DNA from 3 places in the Pantoea sp. SGAir0183 genome. Region 2 is predicted to be linked to each of the others. Evidence: predicted binding sites of a transcription regulator. Region 2 holds the regulator's gene; each other region holds the start of a gene.
The links. Region 2 encodes PurR, which represses purine synthesis genes. Its sites were predicted from a motif close to CANGCAAACGTTTGCNTG; they were not measured.
Positions count from the first base shown of each region.

Region 1: a site for PurR is predicted at 1,737-1,754, ahead of purE (5-(carboxyamino)imidazole ribonucleotide mutase). Genes of this name have one in related genera too.
Region 3: a site for PurR is predicted at 1,853-1,870, ahead of C1N59_RS19245 (NCS2 family permease). Genes of this name have one in related genera too.

Region 1 is NZ_CP028053.1:3,219,671-3,222,947, reverse strand. It holds gene ybbP (putative ABC transporter permease subunit YbbP) at 1-40, shown strand, start outside; gene purK (5-(carboxyamino)imidazole ribonucleotide synthase) at 84-1,148, opposite strand; gene purE (5-(carboxyamino)imidazole ribonucleotide mutase) at 1,145-1,654, opposite strand; gene lpxH (UDP-2,3-diacylglucosamine diphosphatase) at 1,967-2,683, opposite strand; gene ppiB (peptidylprolyl isomerase B) at 2,683-3,177, opposite strand.
Region 2 is NZ_CP028053.1:2,455,514-2,458,790, forward strand. It holds gene C1N59_RS11415 (C40 family peptidase) at 225-1,043, shown strand; gene C1N59_RS11420 (cytochrome bd-I oxidase subunit CydH) at 1,238-1,327, opposite strand; gene purR (HTH-type transcriptional repressor PurR) at 1,610-2,635, shown strand; gene punR (DNA-binding transcriptional activator PunR) at 2,632-3,277, opposite strand, start outside.
Region 3 is NZ_CP028053.1:4,130,646-4,133,922, forward strand. It holds gene C1N59_RS19240 (Na+/H+ antiporter) at 1-269, opposite strand, end outside; gene C1N59_RS19245 (NCS2 family permease) at 414-1,763, opposite strand; gene C1N59_RS19250 (glutathione S-transferase family protein) at 2,109-2,774, opposite strand; gene soxR (redox-sensitive transcriptional activator SoxR) at 2,814-3,277, opposite strand, start outside.

The DNA.
Region 1 (3,277 bases), 760 kb from region 2:
GAAAGGCAATGCGTTGTTCAGGACGTTTGACGCGACGTAAAACCGACCGGGCGCGATGATACTGCGCCCGGTCGTGAACAGATTTACAGCTTGGCTGCTGCCCAGCGAATACCGCTGGCATACCCGGCAGGTAACAGCGGCAACAAGGCCTGCAAGGCGGCAGCGAGACGGCTCTGGTCGCTGTCGGTCAGGTTGAGGTGACCGACTTTGCGTCCTTCACGCACCGCTTTGTCGTACCAGTGCAAATGCACCAGCGGCTGCTGGAGCCAGTCAGTATTTAACGCTGTGCCAATCAGGTTAACCATCACTGAGGGCGCAATGACCACGGGCTGTGGCAGAGCCAGACCCAGAACAGCGCGCAGGTGAAGTTCAAACTGACTGATTGAGGCCCCGTTCTGAGTCCAGTGCCCGCTGTTGTGAACGCGAGGCGCCAGTTCGTTAATCAGCAATCCCTGCGGCGTGACAAAGCATTCCATGGCCATGACGCCGACGTAGTTCAGCTCGTGCAGGATGGCGCTTAACATCGCCTCAGCCTGCTGTTGCTGCGCGGCATCTGCCTGCGGGAACGCAACGCTGGTACGCAGAATGCCTTCTTCATGCAGATTATGTGTCAGCGGATAAAATACGGTGCTGCCATCATGGCCGCGCGCGCCGACCAGCGACACTTCCCCCGAGAAGTTAATGCCTTGTTCGACAATGCATTCACCGTAACAGTCGTCGGGTAACGTATCGGTTTCACCGGCACGTAACCGCCATTGACCACGACCGTCATAACCGCCCGTGCGGCGCTTAACAATAGCCAGTTCGCCCAACGTTTTGAAAACGTGCGGCCATTCACCTTTATCCGCCAGCAGTTGCCAGGGGGCAGTCGCCAGACTGAGCTGATCCAGCAGCTGTTTTTGCGTCAGACGGTCGGCCAGCCGCGGGAAAATATCGCGATTCACAAAGGCCGGGTGGCTCGCGAGTTCGCGCGTCAGTGCCGTCTCGGGCCAGCGTTCGATCTCAGCCGTAATCACGCTCCCGGCGATAGGCAGGGTAGCGGGGTCGGCATCCAGGCCAACCGGATGCACGGCAATGCCCATAGGCTCGCCCGCCTGACGTAACATACGGCCAAGCTGTCCGTTACCCAGTACGCAAACCGGCTTCATGCTTCCTCCCGCGGGTCCGGATTGTCCAGTACCTCATCGGTCTGTGACTGACGCCAGGCGGCCAGACGTGACGCCAGCGCGCTGTCATGAATCGCCAGAATCTGCGCCGCCAGCAGGGCTGCGTTAGCGGCGCCCGCTTTGCCAATGGCCAGCGTGCCGACCGGAATGCCGCGTGGCATTTGCACAATCGAGTAGAGGCTGTCGACGCCGCTCAGCGCGGCGCTCTGTACCGGCACACCGAGTACCGGCAGCAGGGTCTTGGCAGCCAGCATCCCTGGCAAATGCGCCGCGCCACCGGCACCGGCAATAATCACCTGAAAACCGTTGTCCGCTGCGGTTTCCGCAAAGCTAAACAGTTTATCCGGGGTACGGTGCGCTGACACCACTTCCACATGGAAGGGTACGTCCAGGCTGGTAAGGATTTCCGCAGCGAACTGCATGGTGGACCAGTCACTTTTGGAACCCATAACAACTGCGATGCGGGCCGGGGCGGCATTCGACGACATGCGGTCAACTCCTGTGAATAAAAACACACCTGACCAGGCGGACAGGTTTTGAAGGGCACAGAGAATACCATGAGAAAGGCGCAAGGAAAACGGTTGCGTCGGGCGGGTTAGCGTCAGACGATAAGCTTATCGCATCAGGAATGCATACGGCCTGAGTGAGACAACTCGGCTCACCGCAGGGCGGGGAAGGCAGGCGGCAGGGCGTGAACGCGTTTCACTATGCTGGCCTGCCGCCCGTTCGCACAGTCCCCGGGTACCTTGCGCCGCTCGACGGGCCTCAGCGCAGGTGTGCAACGCGATGTCACCGGACGACTAAAAATCGAAGTCGATGAGCTGGATGCCGTTTGCATCCAGTTGGATCATTGATCCCCGGCTGTGCCAGGCACCCAATACCGCGCGCTGTGCGGGGGCTCCGTTCAGCGACACATCATGGATAGCGGGGCGGTGCGTATGACCATGAATCAGTAAAGGCACCTGCTGACGTACCATCGCATCGACCACGGCCTGTTGATTGACATCCATAATCTCCAGCGACTTATGCTGGTTGGCCTGTTTACTGTTGGCGCGCATCCGTGCCGCAATCCGTTTACGAATAAACAGCGGCAGCGTCAGGAACAGACGTTGAATCCAGAGATTATGCACTTTCGCCCGGAACTGCAGATAACCCGCATCGTCGGTGCACAACGTATCGCCATGCATAATCAGAAGTCGGTGACCATAAAGCGTCAGAACCTGCTCCTCGGGCAATAAGGTCATGCCGCTGGCGCGGGCAAAGCGTTTGCCGATCAGAAAATCGCGGTTGCCGTGAATAAAAAAGACCGGCACGGGCAGGGCATGAAGGGCGCTGGCAACCTGTTGATGCAGCGGATTCGGATCGTCATCACCGATCCAGGCTTCGAACAGATCGCCCAGAATATAAAGCGCGTCGCAGTGGGGCGCTTCGCGCTGCAAAAAATGCAGAAAACCGGCGGTAATCGCCGGTTCTTCCTGACACAGATGGAGATCTGCGATAAACAGCGTGCGCGACATTACTCGCTAACGGTCACTTTCTGAATGATGACGTCATCTTTCGGTACGTCCTGATGCATACCGCTGCGACCAGTTGAAACCGCTTTGATTTTCTCTACCACGTCCATCCCTTCAACCACTTCAGCAAATACACAGTAACCCCAGCCCTGCAGGCTTTCGTCACGGAAGTTCAGGAAGTCGTTGTCCGCCACGTTGATGAAGAACTGTGCGGTCGCAGAGTGCGGCGCAGAGGTACGGGCCATGGCCAGCGTGCCTTTGGTGTTTTTCAGACCGTTGTTGGCTTCGTTACGGATCTCTTCTTTGGTGGCTTTCTGCTTCATGCCAGGCTCAAAACCGCCGCCCTGAATCATAAAGCCGTTAATCACACGGTGGAAAATGGTGTTGTCGTAGAAACCTTCACGGCAGTAATCCAGGAAGTTCTTTACGGTTGCGGGCGCTTTGTCATCGAAGGTCTTGATCACGATATCGCCATGGTTAGTCTGGAAAGTTACCATTTTTTTCGTCCTGTAAAGGTTGTCGTCAGTAGCATAGGGTGTGCTTTTAAGCGCACACGCCTTTTTCTCGAACGTTCTTATATCATAATTTCCGATAATA
Region 2 (3,277 bases):
AAAGACTATGAATGTATTCATAATTTGCAATGAATTTGCTGTTATAAGAGACTGAAATTCCTGATTTATGCCTGATTTTTATCCAGGCCAGCAATTAATAAAAAAAGGACTTACTCTTTTAAAAAAAACTGGACTAGAATGACTTCGGCGCTGATCGGTGATCAGATTTTTCTTAACTTTGTCAGAGACCTGTTTGATCTGACAGCTTAACCAGTAAACGGACTATGCGTTCAATCATTACGCTTCTTATTCTGGCTTTTGCGCAACTCTTCTTTAACATCGCTGCTGCCTCCCCGCATGCGACGGTTAAGGCCAGCTTGCATAAGGTAGAGAAAAAAAGTGCGCGCGACGATGATCGGCGCAAACGACGCGCGGTTAAAGCCTCATCTAAAAAAAGTCGCGCCTCCGCTGTTCAGAAAGTCAGTAAGACCACGAAAACCAGCAAAACGACCTCTCACACCATCACGCACAAAACACTCGCTAAAACGACTGCCTCGCACAAGACGCTGAGCAAAAAAGTCGCCGCCAATGCCGCCAGCAAAAAACGGTATGGTCATCAACGTGCTGCGAAGGCGTTAACGGCAGACAATACCGAAACCGGCACCATTAAAATGAGTAAAGCGCATCGCCAGCGTTACCAGAAAGCGCGTGAAACGGCGATGGCAAAACTGATGGGGCAACTTGGCAAGCGTTATCAGTGGGGAGGCAAATCGCCCCATACGGGTTTTGATTGCAGTGGCCTCGTATGGTACGCCTACAAAGACGTCGTGAAGTTTAAGATCCCCCGTACCGCTAACGAAATGTACCATCTGCGGGATGCAGCACCGGTCAACCGCGAATCCCTTGAAAAAGGCGATCTGGTTTTCTTCCGCATCAACGGGCGTGGAACCGCAGATCATGTCGGGGTTTACCTGGGCAACGGTAAATTCATTCAGTCACCGCGTACCGGTAAAGATATTCAAATCAGTGCGTTGAGCGAAGATTACTGGCAGCGCCATTATATTGGTGCGCGTCGCGTTATGACGCCAAAGACCGTTCGCTAAACGTCCTTCATACAAAAAAGCCGGGAAAGGCAGCTTCCCGGCTTTTTTATTGCCCATATCGCCCCGATTGTGCAGCGGGGTGTTCCGGGCGAAAATGCCGCACTTGCCGGTGATACGGTCTGACAGACAGGACGTATCACCGGCAAGGCTGGACGCGCAGTCAGCCAGTATAGCGTCGCTGCAAACGAATGCGGCTAGTGCAGAATAGCGGTGAAGCTAAACGCGATGATCATCAACAGTGCGGCTGCCGTCGTCATTAATGACAGTTTTAAATCGGTACTCATCCCCTCTCCTTTAACCCTGACGTTTGTAAGGTGATAGCATTTTCACATACGCGTGGGTAAAAATCTCGTTTTATCCGCACAGCCTTGTTAGAATCCCCCCTTTGTTGCGCAACAGCGCGCAATATCGGTTGCGTCCGCGCCCTTTTCAGACGTTATTTCCTGCCCTGATGACTCAATACCGGACAGAAAAGCGATGTTTTTCGCAGAAATAACCGTCCGCTGACGCAAACGTTTAACAATATGCTTATCAATAATTTAGATAGGCCCGGGAGTTCGATTTACATGGCAACAATTAAAGATGTGGCGAAGCGTGCGGGCGTGTCCACCACGACCGTCTCACACGTCATCAATAAAACGCGCTTTGTCGCAGAAAATACCTGCGAAGCGGTGTGGGAAGCGATTCGGGAACTGCATTATTCTCCCAGCGCAGTCGCGCGTAGCCTGAAGGTGAATCACACCAAAACGCTGGGCCTGCTCGCCACGTCCAGTGAAGCGCCCTACTTTGCTGAAATTATCGAAGCCATTGAGAATCACTGCTTCGATAAAGGCTATACCCTGATTCTGGGCAACGCACATAATGACCTGCAAAAACAGCGCGCCTATCTGTCGATGATGGCGCAAAAGCGCGTTGACGGGCTTCTGGTGATGTGTTCAGAGTATCCGGATGATCTGCTGCAAATGCTGGAAGCGAACCGCAATATTCCGATGGTGGTGATGGACTGGGGCGAATCCCGTGCCGACTTTACCGATACCGTACTGGACAATGCTTTTCAGGGCGGTTATCTGGCGGGACGTTATTTGATTGAGCGTGGTCATCGCGATATTGGTGCCATTCCCGGCCAGATGGAGCGTAACACGGGAGGCGGTCGCCATGCCGGTTTCCTTAAGGCGCTGGAAGAAGCGGGTATTCAGCCACGTGCCGAATGGATTGTGCAGGGTGACTTTGAACCCGAATCTGGCTATCAGGCCATGCAGCAGATTCTGTCACAGAAGCAGCGCCCAAGCGCCGTATTCTGTGGGGGCGACATCATGGCGATGGGCGCAATCTGCGCGGCCGACGAAATGGGCCTGCGCGTGCCGCAGGATATCTCCGTCATTGGTTACGACAATGTGCGCAATGCGCGCTATTTCACTCCGGCACTGACCACGGTGCATCAACCTAAAGCCCAGTTGGGTGAGAAAGCGCTGGAGATGTTGTTAGATCGCATTACCAGTAAGCGGGAAGAGTCGCAGACGATTGAAGTCCACCCGACGCTTATTGAGCGACGCTCGGTGGGCTATGGTCCTTATCGCGATTACCGCCGTTAATCCTCGCTCAACCACTCCTGATTTAGCGTTTGCGCATCGCCCAGGTACTGGAGTAACCACCCCAGCGCCGGTGATGCGCGATCTTCCGCCCAGCTGACGCAGCAGGGACTTTCCGGAAACGCCTGTGGTAAGTTCAGCTCTGCCATCTCGCCGCTGTCCAGTAAGGGCCGCGCTAAATGGCCGGGTATCATCGCGACACACAAGCCGGCGCGCACGCAGTCCAGACCGGTTTGCCAGTCCGGGACCACCAGCCGGCGTTGGTTATCCAGCGCCCAGGTCATACGACGCGGTAACGCGCGTGACGTATCTTCCAGCACCAGAGAAGGCCAGTAGCGCAACGCCTCATCATCCAGCGTAGCAACCTGCGTCAGAGGATGCTGATGCGCCACCACGCAACGCCAGTTCAGGGTGCCCATATCGCGAAAGGCGAAACGCCCCCCCACCGGAATCGCCTGTGTCGCACCTATCGCCACATCCACTCGCCCGTCTGCCAGCGCATCCCAGACGCCGTTAAAGACCTCATAGCTGATGTGCAACTCCATGTCGGGAAAATGACGGTAAAAATCCCTGACAAACTGCCGGGTCCGCTGCGGTTTGACGATGCAGTCGACGGCAATACCAATCTGACCGCGCCAGCCGTTG
Region 3 (3,277 bases), 1.7 Mb from region 2:
AGCGCCAGGCCAAGGATTTCCCGGCCATAGTGCAGAAACTCGCTGACCGGTGTTTTCCAGCCGTCGGCAAAGAGCAGCGGCGGAATAAACAGGACGAGGAATAATTCCGGGTCAAAATCCACATGCAGCCCAAACGTGGGCCAGGCCAGCAGCGCACCAACGGCAATTTGCACCAGCGGCAGCGGGATTTGAAAAGGCAAGATACGCGCGGCGACCCCAGAGAGCGACACCACCAGCGTCATGATCAAAATAGTAAAAAAGATTTCCATGCTTTCCTTAGGCGGGTTGTTATCTTTGAATCAACGTGAAGATAAAGTGTAAAACAAACTGGCAAGCGCGGAAAAAGCTACGTGTGCTTCGGTGAGGAAAAAGCGGAAAATTCCGGACGCACGGCTGCACGTCCGGTCAGACAGTCAGATCGCCCAGCCTCCGGCATAAAAAGCCACCAGCGCAACGGCAATCACGACCGTGCCAATATTTAACTTACGCCATTCACCGGCAAACAGTCGGCCAACTACCAGGGTGGCAAAACCGATCATGATGCCGGTAACAATATTACAGGTCAGGACAATAATGACTGCGGTGAGCAGGCCCGACATCGCATCGACAAAGTCGGCGAAGTCGATTTTAGCGACGTTGCTCAGCATCAGCAGGCCGACATACATCAGGGCGGGTGCCGTCGCATAGGTTGGTACCAGATAAGCCAGCGGAGACATAAACAGAATCACCAGAAACAGCAGACCCACGACGATTGCCGTCAGGCCGGTTTTACCGCCTGCCGCCGTACCGGCCGCCGATTCAATATATACCGCGGCGGGCGACGCGCCCACCAGTCCGGCAAACAGGCTGCTCAGCGAATCCGTGGTCAGTGCCCGTCCGCCGTTAATAATCTGCCCGTCTTTATCGAGTAAATTGGCCTGTCCGGCCACGGCGCGAATCGTGCCGGTCGCATCAAATACCGCCGTCATCACTAACGCCAGTACGGTGGGCAAGACGGCAGGCTGCAACGCGCCCATAATGTCGAGGCTGAAAAACAGCGATGTCCCCTGCGCATCACGCAGGCTCGGCAGCGCAAACAGCCCTTGCCAGCGGACGGCGGGATCGAAGGCCAGGCCGAGAGCAGAGATCACGATGACCGTCAGCAAAATACCGCCAGGCACCCGGCGCTTCTCCAGACCAAAAATCGCCGCCAGCCCCAGCAAAGACATGAGGACGGGGAAGGAGGTAAAGTGCCCCAACGCCACCGGTAAACCTGAGCCAGGGTTTCTGACCACCAGCCCCACGTTGTCAGCGGCAATCAGCAGTAAAAACAGGCCAATCCCGATGCCCGTACCGTGTGCGACGCCCATCGGCAAATTACGTAAGATCCAGGCCCGAATCCCGGTGGTGGAAATCAGCGTAAACAGCAGCCCCATGAGGAACACAGCGCCAAGCGCGACCGGCACGCTGATGTGCTGACCCAGTACAAGACTGAACGCTGTAAAGGCCGTCAACGAGATTGCACAGCCAATCGCCATGGGTAAATTGGCCCACAGCCCTATCAGGATTGACCCGAAGCTTGCCACCAGGCAGGTGGCAACAAACACCGCCGTAGGAGAGAACCCCGCTTTACCCAGCATACCGGGAACCACGATCACCGAATAGACCATGGCAAGAAAGGTCGTCAGCCCGGCCAGGATTTCCTGTCGCACGCTGCTGCCACGGGCCGAAATGGCGAACCAGGCATCCAGTCTTCCACTGGTCGGGCGTGATTCAATTGACATAGTTAAGCCTCAAAAATTTTTATTGTGTAATTCACGCGGTCACCGTTCTGCATTCCCTGAATATGTCTTTACCCACGGGCAACCGACAAAAGGCAAACGTTTACTTCGCCACGCAGAACGGGTGTAACAAGCACCACCAGACTGAAGGGGGCAGATTATCCGGTCTTTAACCGCCGCTTTTCAACCGTTCAGAGGGAATTACTGCGTATAAAGATCAGGTTAGTAACATCAGGAACGTGCTGGAAACCTGCCAGTAACATTCTTGCAGGCAGCGTGGCCGGTCGATGAAAGAGGATGTTGGTGGAAGAGAGATGACGCCGGACGGCGTCATCAGAGCGCATCGCCTCAGCCCGGCAGAGTGAGTTCACCGCCCTGTTGAATGGCCCGTTGCCATGCGGCGCGCTGCTGAACGGTGGTTAACCATTTTTGCGTGGCGGGCGCATTGTGCAAGCCGGCGCGCTGGCTCAGCGCCAGAACAGGAAAACTCATTTGCACATCGGCGATGCTGAATCGTTGACCGGCAAACCAGGGATTGGCCGAGAGATGATCTTCGATCATTTGCCTGTGGACGTGGAGCTGTTTGTCCAGCCAGGCTTTTTGTACGCCTTTCCCCAGCGCGGCACCCACGGGACGCAGCAACCAGGGCACGGGCGCGCTGCCCAGCCGGCCAAACACCAGCTTCATGACCAGCAGCGGCATCAGGGAACCTTCAGCGTAATGTAACCAGTAACGCGCCTGGAGGCGCGCCTCTTCGTCGGTAAGCTGTAATCGCTTCTCGCTGTCGTACTTTTCTTCGAGGTATTCCAGTATGGCCCCGGACTCCGCCACCACCCGATTGCCATCTGTGATAACCGGCGATTTGCCTAAGGGATGCACTTTTTTCAGTGCTTCCGGTGCCAGCATGGAGGCTTCACGCTGATAACGTTTAACCTGATAAGGCACTTCCAGCTCTTCCAGCATCCACAGCACGCGGTGCGAACGAGATTGTTCCAGATGGTGAACAGTAATCATCATGATTCCCTGCGAATGAATATGCAGACAGTATAGACGTCACTTCACCTTGTGCAGAGAACCATCCTGCTCGGGATCCAGCAGGACCGCACCTGATCCCTGCTGTCCCAGCCGATCGCCGGGGTTACGGAGCGGACAGTCACGCATGGATAAACAGCCGCAGCCAATGCAGCCATCCAGGTCGTTACGCAGGCGCGTCAGGGTTTCGATGCGCTTATCCAGTTCATCCCGCCAGTGCTGCGTCAGATTGCCCCAGTCCTGCGCAGACATGCGTTTATCCGCAGGCATGTTTTCCAGACTGTCGCTGACGCTGGCGAGCGGAATGCCGATGCGCTGGGCGATTTTAATGATCGCCACACGGCGCAGGACATCACGGCTGTAGCGCCGCTGATTGCCGGGATTGCGCGTGCTGGAAATCAGCCCTTTGCTTTCATAAAAATGCAGCGCTGATACGGCCACGCCGCTTCGCCGCGCGACTTCCCCCGGTGTCAGCACCGGTTTTG